DNA from 2 places in the Streptomyces sp. NEAU-W12 genome. Region 2 is predicted to be linked to the other one. Evidence: riboswitches for the same ligand, from Rfam matches in the RefSeq annotation. Region 2 holds a riboswitch; the other holds the start of a gene.
What was found. A riboswitch is a leader RNA that binds a small molecule or an ion and turns the genes downstream of it on or off. The one in region 2 is predicted to bind cobalamin.
Positions count from the first base shown of each region.

Region 1 (5,156 bases), on a different contig from region 2:
CAGCTCCGCGTCCGGCACGGTCTCCCCGCCGAGCAGCACCGTCGGGATCCCGGACGCCCTGAGCGCCGCGAGCCCGTCCTCCCAGGCACGCCTGCCGCCCAGCAGCCGTACGACGGCGAGGTCCGCGCCGTCCAGCAGCGCGGGCAGCCCGGCCGTCACGTCCACGCGGGTCGGGTTGCCGATCCGGTAGGACGCGCCGGTGGCGGCGCGGGCCGCCAGCAGATCGGTGTCGGCGGTCGACAACAACAACACTGTGCTCATGCAGGCGCTCCCGGTGGAATGAAAGGCAGTCCTTGCGGCGCGCCGGACTCGATGAGCCGCCACAGCGCGTCCGTGTCCGCGTGCTGTTCGATCAGGTCGCCGAGCCGGTCGAGCTGCTCCTCGCGCAGCGCGGCGAACGAGGTGTCGGGGGCCGGCACGAAACGGCGCCCCGCGGCGGCGGCCACCTCGCGCAGGAAGGCCCGGCGGAAACCGTCCGACTCCAGCGAGCCGTGCCAGTGCGTGCCCCAGGCCGCTTCGACCCGGCAGCCGTCCAGGCCGTGCCCTCGCTCGTCGGAGAGGAACACCTCACCTCCCCGCACGTCGGCGACCCCGTGATGGATCTCGTAGCCCTCGACGGGCTCCCCGAGGGCCTGCCCGACGGGCCGTGCGAGCGTCTTCTCCCGCGCGAACCGGACCCGTACGGGCAGGATGCCGAGCCCGTCGACCCGGCCGGCGCGGCTCTCCACGTCGTCCTCGATGCGCTCGCCGAGGATCTGGAAGCCGCCGCAGATCCCGAGCACGGGCCGCCCCTCGGCCGCCCGCCGTCTCAGCGCGTCGGCGAGTCCGCGCTCCCGCAGCCACTGGAGCGCCCGTACGGTGCCGCGCGTGCCCGGCACCACCACGAGGTCGGCGTCGGCCAGTTCCTCGGGCCGGTCCACGAAGCGGACCACGACGCCCGGTTCGGCGGCCAGCGCGTCCACGTCCGTGAAGTTGGACATCAGCGGCACCGCGCACACGGCGACCCGCAGCACGTCCTCGCCGACCGGCGCGGTGACCGCGGACTCCCGCACGGCGCCCCGCAGGGACACGGCCAGCCCGTCCTCCTCGTCGATGCCGAGCCCGTGGCGGAAGGGCAGCACGCCGTAGGTGCGCCGCCCGGTCAGACCGTGCAGCATGTCCAGGCCCGGTTCGAGGAGTGACACATCGCCCCGGAACTTGTTCACCAGGAACCCGGCGACCAGTTCCTGGTCCTCGGGGGAGAGCAGCGCGACGGTGCCGAAGAAGGAGGCGAAGACGCCGCCGCGGTCGATGTCGCCGACGACGAGGACGGGGAGCCCGGCGTTCCTCGCGATCCCCATGTTGACGATGTCGGTGCGCCGCAGATTTATCTCGGCCGGGCTGCCGGCCCCTTCACAGATCACCGCGTCATACGTGCCCCGCAACTGCGCGAGACAGTCCAGCACCGTGCCCAGGAGCTGCTGCTGCCGCCCGCCGTGGTAGCCGCGCGCGCTCAGCTCGCCGACCGCCCGGCCCAGCAGGACGACCTGGCTGCTCCGTTCCCCGCCGGGCTTGAGCAGCACCGGGTTCATCAGCGCGTGCGGCTCCACCCGGCAGGCCTGGGCCTGCATGGCCTGCGCCCGGCCGATCTCGGCGCCCTCCCGCGTCACGAACGAGTTCAGCGACATGTTCTGCGCCTTGAACGGCGCGACCTTGACGCCCTGCCGTACGAGCCACCGGCAGATCCCGGCGGTCACCACGCTCTTGCCGGCGTCCGATGTCGTACCGGCGACCAGCAGGCCCCCACCGCTCATGACGTACGTCCCTTCCCACGGTTCCCACGGCGTGCCGTCCGCATCACCGACCGTGTCACCGCTCGCACCGCGGGCCGTGCGACGGCGCCGGCACCGAGCGCCAGCCAGCCGATGCGGCGCGAGAGCCGCACCGCGCGGTCGATGTCCGCCACGGTCACGGCACGGCCGCCGCCGTTGAGGACGGGCCGGTGCTCGACCCGCCCGGCGTAGGACAGCGTCCCGCCGAGCCGCACGCCGAGCGCGCCCGCGAAGGACGCCTCCACGGGCCCTGCGTTGGGACTCGGATGACCGGCGGCATCCGCGCGCCAGGCCCGCACCGCTCCCCGGGGGTCCGGCCCGGCCGCCGAGGCGAGGACGGCGGTCAGTCGCGCTCCGGGCCACCCGGCGACGTCGTCGAGGCGCGCGGAGGCCCAGCCGTACCGCAGGTGGCGGGGGGACCTGTGGCCGACCATGGCGTCCAGGGTGTTGACGGCCCGGAACCCGAGCAGCCCCGGCACACCGGCGACGGCCCCCCACACCAGGGCGCCCACCACGGCGTCGGAGGTGTTCTCGGCGACGGACTCCACGACCGCGCGGGCGATCCCGTCGGCGTCCAGCGCCTGCGGGTCCCGCCCGCACAGGTGCGGCAGCCGTGCCCGCGCCGCCGCGAGGTCCCCGGACTCCAGGGCGCGCCCGACGGCGCGGGCCTCTTGGGCCAGCGACGTCCCTCCGACGACGGCCCAGGTGGCCGCGCCGGTCAGGGCCACCGAGGCGGCGGGGGAGGACCGTACGCAGCGTGCGGCCAGGCTCCCCAGAGCGACGGCCCCGCCGACGCAGACGGCGGTGTGCAGCGCGCCCCGGCCCCGGTCGTCCCGCCACAGCATGTGTTCCACGGCAGCCGCGGCCCGTCCGAAAGCGGCGACCGGATGCCCGCGGCGGGGATCGCCGAGGAGGAGGTCGCCGAGGAGGCCGGCAGCGGCGCCGTACGCGAACGCGCGATCGCCACCCATGGGTTCAACCGGGGAGGGATCCGGTGCGGGCGGTGGCCCCGAGCGGGGGCGGGGTGTCGCTGGTCGACCTCGACAGGCAGCCGGGCATGGCGATATGTCCTCACTCAGGGTGTCCGCGCCCTGGTTCGACGAGACCGGCGGCGAGAGTTCCTGGCTCCCGGGGTGGTTCACCCCGGTGACAGTGGCGGGACCGCGCCGGAATCGCACCGGCTTCCTCTCCTGCCGCCCGTATTGGCTCCGGCAGTCCACCATGGTCCGGAAGAACCGTCAACTTGCCGTTGACCTGCGGGGCTGAAGTGTGCCGAGGCCCACAGAGGGCTTCCGGGGGGTGAACCCCGAAGGCGGCACGGGCACGACGAACGGGCGGTGCGGAGGCGACGCGCCCCGCACCGCCCGTCGGACGGGCCGTCAGGCCATGATCAGGTAGATCCCGTACGCCACCGCCGCCGCGCACGCCGCGAAGCAGGCGTAGGCGCCGGTGACCGCGAGGACCGCGGACCCGCCCCGGGCCGCGGCCCGTTCACGGCGGGACAGGCCGGTGATGCCCAGGGTGAACAGGGCCACCAGGGCCACGGTGACCACGAGGCTGACGCCGAAGACGGAACCGAGGGCGGCCCAGTCGATCTTCATGGTGCTCTTCTTCCTTCGCGTCCTGCTGGGGGGTCAGACCGTGGTCCTGGCCGGAGGGGCCGTCGGGTCGGCGGGGGCCGGGACGGTGGCCGAGAGCTCGTCGCTCACGTGGCCCGCCGGCGGGGTGGCCACCGCGGCCATGGCCGCGGTCACGACGCCGCCCTGCTCCTCGTCCGTCTCGTCGGTGCCGTTCACGTTGGTGTGGTCGACGACCTCGCGCCGGGAGATCTTCCAGATCGCCGCGCTGGATCCGACCAGGAAGACGGCGACGAGGGCGGTGCCCCAGCCGCCGAAGCCGCAGACCCACTCGGCGATCGCCGCGACCAGGGCCGCCGCCGGCAGCGTCAGACCCCAGGCGACGAACATCCGGGTGGCCGTCGACCAGCGGACCACACCGCCCTTGCGGCCCAGGCCCGCACCCATCACCGAACCGGAGACCGAGTGCGTGGTGGACAGGGAGAAACCGAGGTGGGAGGAGGCCAGGATGACCGTCGCGGCGCTCGTCTGGGCGGCGAAGCCCTGCTGCGGCTGGAGGTCGGTCAGGCCCTTGCCCATGGTGCGGATGATGCGCCAGCCGCCGAGGTAGGTGCCGAGCGCGATGGCGATGCCCGCGGAGAGGATGACCCACATCGGCGGGTCGGAGTCCGGGGCGAGGGTGCCGCCGGCGACCAGGGCCAGGGTGATGATGCCCATGGTCTTCTGGGCGTCGTTGGTGCCGTGGGCCAGGGAGACCAGGCCGGCCGAGGCGATCTGTCCGGCCCGGTACCCCTTCTCGGAGGCCTTGCTGTCGGCCGACCGGCGGCCCATGCGGTAGGTCAGCCGGGTCGCGAACATCGCGGCCAGGCCGGCGACCAGCGGCGCGGCGATCGCGGGGATCAGCACCTTGGTGACCAGGACGTCGCCGTGCACCGCGCCGAAGCCCGCCGAGGCGACGGTGGCGCCGATCAGGCCGCCCATCAGGGCGTGCGAGGAACTGGACGGCAGACCGACCAGCCAGGTCAGGAGGTTCCAGAGGATCGCGCCGACCAGTGCGGCGAAGATGACCTCGGGACGGATGCCGGCCTCGTCGACGAGGCCCTTGGAGATCGTGTTGGCGACCTCCACGGAGAGGAAGGCGCCCACCAGGTTGAGGACGGCGGACATGGCCACCGCCACCTTGGGCTTGAGAGCACCGGTCGAAATGGTCGTCGCCATCGCGTTCGCGGTGTCGTGGAAACCGTTCGTGAAATCGAACGCGAGTGCGGTTACCACCACAATCGCGAGGATCAGCGAGAAGCTTTCCATTTACCCAGGCAATCGTTCGAAGTCATTGGCGCGTTGAACGTAGGCAACCTGGATGAACGGAAGATGAACTGGGATGGGCATTGGGGTGACTGTGATGAATCCGACGGCTCCATGGCCGGCCGGAGACGGGTGCGGACGGGCAGTCGGGGGCGGAAGGCACGCCGTTGAAGAGATTCCGGTCACCCGGCAGGATCACGGCATGGCTGAGCGACAGGTCGACCGGCGGGGCGCGAGGAAGCGGCGGGGGCGGCAGGCGAGCGACGAGGAGGCCCGCGCCTGGACCGTCCTCGTCGGGACGGCCCGCAGGACCGTCGCGGACGGGCTCGTCGTCGGGACCTCCGGCAACGTCTCCCTGCGGGTGGGGGAGACCGTGCTGGTCACCCCCTCCGGCGTGCCCTACGACCGGCTGGCGCCGGACGACGTCACCGGCGTCGACCTCACCGGCCGGCAGGTCCTCGGC
Region 1 is NZ_JAPJDM010000002.1:381,695-386,850, forward strand. Features, by position in the region: gene cobN (cobaltochelatase subunit CobN) at 1-261, opposite strand, end outside; gene ORI94_RS03950 (cobyric acid synthase) at 258-1,793, opposite strand; gene ORI94_RS03955 (cobalamin biosynthesis protein) at 1,790-2,782, opposite strand; cobalamin riboswitch at 2,904-3,066, opposite strand; gene ORI94_RS03960 (hypothetical protein) at 3,191-3,412, opposite strand; gene ORI94_RS03965 (inorganic phosphate transporter) at 3,446-4,696, opposite strand; gene ORI94_RS03970 (class II aldolase/adducin family protein) at 4,896-5,156, shown strand, end outside.
Region 1: another riboswitch for cobalamin. It lies ahead of ORI94_RS03955 (cobalamin biosynthesis protein); the one in region 2 lies ahead of ORI94_RS06525 ((2Fe-2S) ferredoxin domain-containing protein).

Region 2 (5,156 bases):
CGCTGACGGTCGCCGCACGGGCGACGGCGGCCGGGTCGCCCGAGGAGAAGCCCTTGAGGAGGTCGGTCAGGCACCGCTCGTACTCCTCCCCGCGTCGCCGGTAGTGCTCAAGCAGTCGTCCGGTGACGGCATGGGTGTCCACGGTGCCGGGCTCGGTGACGAAGGCGGTGTGGAAGCCGACGTCCGTGCCCAGCCTCCTCACCACCCGGTGCCGGCCGCTGAGGTGCAGCGCGAACTCGTCCAGGAAGACGCTGTCGGTGCGTTCGATCGCCGCCAGGATCCCGAGCACCACGTCCCCGTCACAGGGCAGAGAGAAAACGTGGAAGAGGCAGCGCAGGGTGGCCACGATGTCCGCGGTCGAACTGGCCATTCCCACGCCCACCCGCAGGTCGGAGTACGCGCTCCACTCGCCCGGCGGCAGGGTGAGGCCGTAGTGCTCCAGGAAGAGCCGGGCCGCGGCCACCGCCTTCTCGCCGAGCGGTGGTGGCTGCGGCGGACCGGCCGCAGCCCCCGGGGTGAAGTACACCCAGGAGTGGAGGTTCACGGGAAAGGACACCACCGCGATGTCCGGATCGGCACCTGCCCGCAGCGGTCCCTGGTACAGCTCGCCCAGGGTGCCGTGGCAGACACCGGACAGGGTGCCGCGGCCCGGCGGCCCCTGTTCCCCCCGGTCGCGCACGGCCGGGGCCGGCCCGGCCCGTCGCGGTCCGCCGGGCGGCGAGGCGTTCGTGAACCGGCACAGCCGGTGGGCGCTCGCTGGGTCACGCACGCGTTCTCCTCCGTCCCGAGCCCTGCACACCGGAAGGGAAGGAGGCGCGGTCACACGCAAGCCGTGCGACGTCCGCACCGCCGACCCAGTCCACGAGGTCACCGTGCACAGCCCGCGCATGACGCACGGGCGCAGCGGCAGGTTTTCGGACTCGTGGGCGCGCCCGCCGGACATCCGCGGACACCTACCGGCCGTCACTTCCCCGGCCCTGGCACGGGCCCAGTGTCGTTTGACGGCGTTCGTTCCCACTCACCGCTGCGGGACAGTCCCGGATTCCCACCGGGTTCCCTCTTGCGTCGCGCCACCGGACGTCCGGGCGGACGGGCGGCGCGAACCGGCTGCGCGGATCAGCGTAGAGGCACCCGCGCCCCGGCGACAGTGGGGGAACGGCGGTTGTCCTGAATGCGAGTGGTGCGGCAGCCGGGGCGGGGGAGCCGGGCGGTTGCGCGCGCGGGCTGTGCGGCGGTGGCGGATCCGCGGTGCCCACCGGGCCCGGTGAGGAGCCGGGGACGGCGGCCCGCAGCGGACCGGTGAGCTGCCGGCCTTCGCCGTCGCTCCGGGCTCTGGCCGGATCGGGTATCGGTGATGTGCCGTCCCCTCAGCCAGACTGGTTGCCCCACGACACACGCGCACCAACCCTGCGGTGCCAGTGCCCGGGAGGCCCCGATGCTGTCAGACGCGAATCCGGACGAAGACGGGACCGCCGCCCGGCCGGGACGAGAACGCCCGCCCGCCGACCGTGTCGCCCTGCGGGGTGATCTGCGCTCCGCGCTGCCCGACGCCACCGCGGCGGTGGTGGTCACGGCGGCCGTGTTCGTGTTCCTGTACGTGCGTGTGGGCTCGGGCGATTCCGACACGGTCGCGGTCATGCCGTTCATGGCCGACGCCGGTACCTACTGGATGTACCTGCTCAGCCAGGCGTTCGGGTGGTCGGGCCTGCTGTGGGCGTGGGGCACGGTGATGCTCGGACTGCTGCTGTCCGGACCGCGTCCCGCCCGGCTGCCGGTCTCCCGGCGGGTGCTGGAACGCTGGCACCGCACCACGAGCCTGACCACGATGGCCCTGATGCTCGCGCACGCGCTGATGTTCGCGGCGGAACTCGTCCGCTACGAGGCGGAGTCGGGCTGGGCCGAGCGGCTGTGGGCGGGCTTCGCGGACAGCTTCGTGCCGGGCTGGTACGACTCCGGGACCGGCAGGGTCGCCATCCCGCTCGGCCAGGGCGCCCTGTATCTGGCGATCCCCCTGGGCCTGTTGTTCTACGTCCGGCACCGCATCGGAGCGAACGCCTGGCGACGGCTGCACCGGTTCGTCGTCGTCGTGTACGTGCTGAGCGTGTGGCACACCCTGCTGTACGGGACCAACGTCTGGTACGGGGGGTGGCCGCGCACCGTGCTCTGGCTGCTGCAGCTGCCGGTCGCGGTACTCCTGCTGCTCCGGTTGCTGCGGCCGGCCCGCAGGGCCGAGCAACTGGGCACGCCCCGGGGACGCGGGGGGGTGGGCCGGCCGGCCTGGGCGGCGCGGGCGGGTGGACGGCTCGCAGCCGCAGCGGCCGTCGTCGGACTCCTTGTCGTCGTGGTGTCCGGCCGCGACGGAGGACGGGACCGTCCGGCCGAGCCGCCCGCGACGGCACCGCACGCCCAAGAGACGGAATGACGTTCCCGTCCGCGCACGACCCCGACGACCCGACGCGCACCGCGCGTTTGGCCCGGCCCGATTCCGTGAGCACCGCGCACGCCCTGTCCGCCCGGCCGGCCACCTCGGGGACGAGGACGGAGGCCACCGTGGTGCGAGAGCCCGCGCGATGCCATGATGGCCGACGACAAGGCGACGGCGGAACGAGGAAGCCGGTGTGAATCCGGCGCGGTCCCGCCACTGTGATCGGCGAGCGAGCCCCGCACATGACCACTGCCCGCACCAGGGTGGGAAGGCGCGGAGCGCGCATCGACCCGAGAGCCAGGAGACTCACGCGGTCGCCTCCTCGACGTGTCACCGGGGCGGATCTCCCCGGAAGAGAGGAACGATGCCGCATGCCTGACGGCGTGAGCAGGGCCGAAGCGACGTCCGTCGACGTCGCGGCCTCGGAGCCCGCCCCGGCGCCCTGCCGAGTGGTCGTGTGCAGGGACTGCTGCTGTGGCAGCCCGAAGGTGACCGGTGTCGACCACGCGGCGCAGACGGCGCGCCTGCGCGCGGAGGTACCGGTACGGGTGTCCGCGTGCCTGGACGTGTGCGAACAGGCCAACGTCATCGTCGTCCAGCCCTCCGCGGCGGGCCGGGCCGCCGGCGCCCGGCCCGTCTGGCTCGGACTGGTCAACGACCCGGACGCCACCGAGGACATCGCCGCCTGGGCACGCGCCGGCGGACCCGGCGTAGTGCCCCCACCGGACATCCTCGACCTGTACGCCATCACGCCGCCGCGACGGCGTACGGCTTCCTGAGACCGCGCTCGCCCCCTCACCGGCCCTGCGCCGGTACACCCGCCGGAAAGGAAGCGCCCCGACATGACCGAACATGCCCGGGCCTCTGCCGGGGCCGTCGCCGCGGCTCTCCAGGACGTGGCGGCCCTCGGCGGTTTCTTCGCCGTGCACGTCGGTGGCCGGGACGAGGGCTGGCATCCGCTCGACCACTCCTATGCGAGGGGCTTCACCGACCTGGCCGAGGCCGTGGCGCACCGGCACCACACCCGCGAACCGCGGATCGACGTGTCCATCGCCCACCTCGGACACGCGGCACGCCTGTGGTCCCCCGCCCTCGCTTGCGCACTGCTGCACGGGATCGTCCCGGACCTGACGGAACTGCAGCGTGCCGACGACGGACCGGCCCTCCGGCTGCCCCGCCCCGCCGGCTGGCACGCCGAGCGGCTGCCCGAACCCGCTCTCGCCCTCAACGAGCAGGTGATGGGCCATCTGCGAGGGCTCGCGGCCGGACTCCGCGTCAGGATCGCTCCGCGCCTGCTGGACGGGAACGCCGCCTCCGCACTCGTCGGGGCGGCCCATGCCCTGCTGAGGGCCCGCCCCGGGCTGCGCGAGCCGCTGACCGGCCTCACGACCGAGCTGCTGGGTACCGGACGGCTCGCGGGCACGGGAACGATCACCGGGCCCGATCTCACGTTCCGGCGCCGCAGTTGCTGCCTCTACTACCGTGCACCGAACGGCTCGAAATGCGGTGACTGCTGCCTGGCCGGTCGGGACGGGCCATGAGGCGAGCCGCAACCGGAGCGCCGCACCGGCCCACCGGCTCCGCGCAGGCCGGCGTTCCGGCAGGGGTGGACCACCCCGCACGGGGCGGGGCGGACCCCGGTGACGCCGGGCCTCCACGCGTCCGCCGTTTCCTCCCGGTGACGCCCCGTTGACAGAGTGCGGCGCGGATCCCACAATCAGTGCCGTGACCACACACCGGTTCAACACGACGACGGGGCCTCTGCGCGTCCCGGACCGAATCGGCTGTGAACGCTCCGGTCGATAACCGGCTGCCTTTGAGCCGCAGGCTCGACGCACCCCGACCCTGAAACCGGACCGCGCTCCCGTCCTTGCGGCGGACGCCCCGGACATCACCGCCCCGGCCGTCCCGGCCGTTTCCAAGGCCGTCCGCACGCCCGTCTCCCGCGGACGCCGGACACCGCGGCGAAGCGCAGACACGAGAAGGAGCACTTCATGACCGTCACGCACGCTGGTCCGGCCGTCGGCCTGCGCGAAGCGCGCATCCCGCAGGACGGGATGCACGAGGGACGGCGCACACTGCGCCGGCTGCCCGAGGGGCAGCAGGAACGCCCCTACGAACGGTTCGACGTCGTCCCGCAGGCGCGCACGATCGGCGCCGAGATCAAGGGCGTCGACCTCGCACGCCCGCTCGGCCCCGGGCTTCACGAGGAACTCAACCGGGCCCTGCTGGAGTGGAAGGTGCTGTTCTTCCGCGGCCAGCACCTCACCTCCGACCAGCAGCGCGCCTTCGCCGGCCACTGGGGCGAGCTGGAGACGAACCCGCTGCTCGCCACCGGTTCCACCGAGGACGTCGTCCGCTTCGACAAGCGTGACCCGGCCACCCCGACCTACGAGAACGTCTGGCACGCCGACGTCACCTTCCGGGAGCGGCCCGCGCTCGGCGCCGTCCTCCAGGTGCGCGAGGTGCCCCCGTTCGGCGGGGACACCATGTGGGCGGACATGGCGGCCGCCTACGACAACCTTCCCCAGGAGGTGAAGGACCGCATCGAGGGCGCCCGGGCCGTGCACGACTTCATCCCCGGCTTCGCCAGGTTCTACGGGCCCGAGCGGCTGATCCCCCATCAGGACCGGTTCCCGCCCGTGGAGCACCCGGTCGTGCGCACCCACCCCGAGACCGGGCGGCGCATGCTGTTCGTGAACACCTCCTTCACCACCCACATCACGGGGAT
Region 2 is NZ_JAPJDM010000004.1:68,101-73,256, forward strand. Features, by position in the region: gene ORI94_RS06515 (hypothetical protein) at 1-769, opposite strand, end outside; cobalamin riboswitch at 905-1,076, opposite strand; gene ORI94_RS06520 (ferric reductase-like transmembrane domain-containing protein) at 1,436-2,422, shown strand; cobalamin riboswitch at 2,604-2,733, shown strand; gene ORI94_RS06525 ((2Fe-2S) ferredoxin domain-containing protein) at 2,797-3,204, shown strand; gene ORI94_RS06530 ((2Fe-2S)-binding protein) at 3,268-3,966, shown strand; gene ORI94_RS06535 (TauD/TfdA dioxygenase family protein) at 4,420-5,156, shown strand, end outside.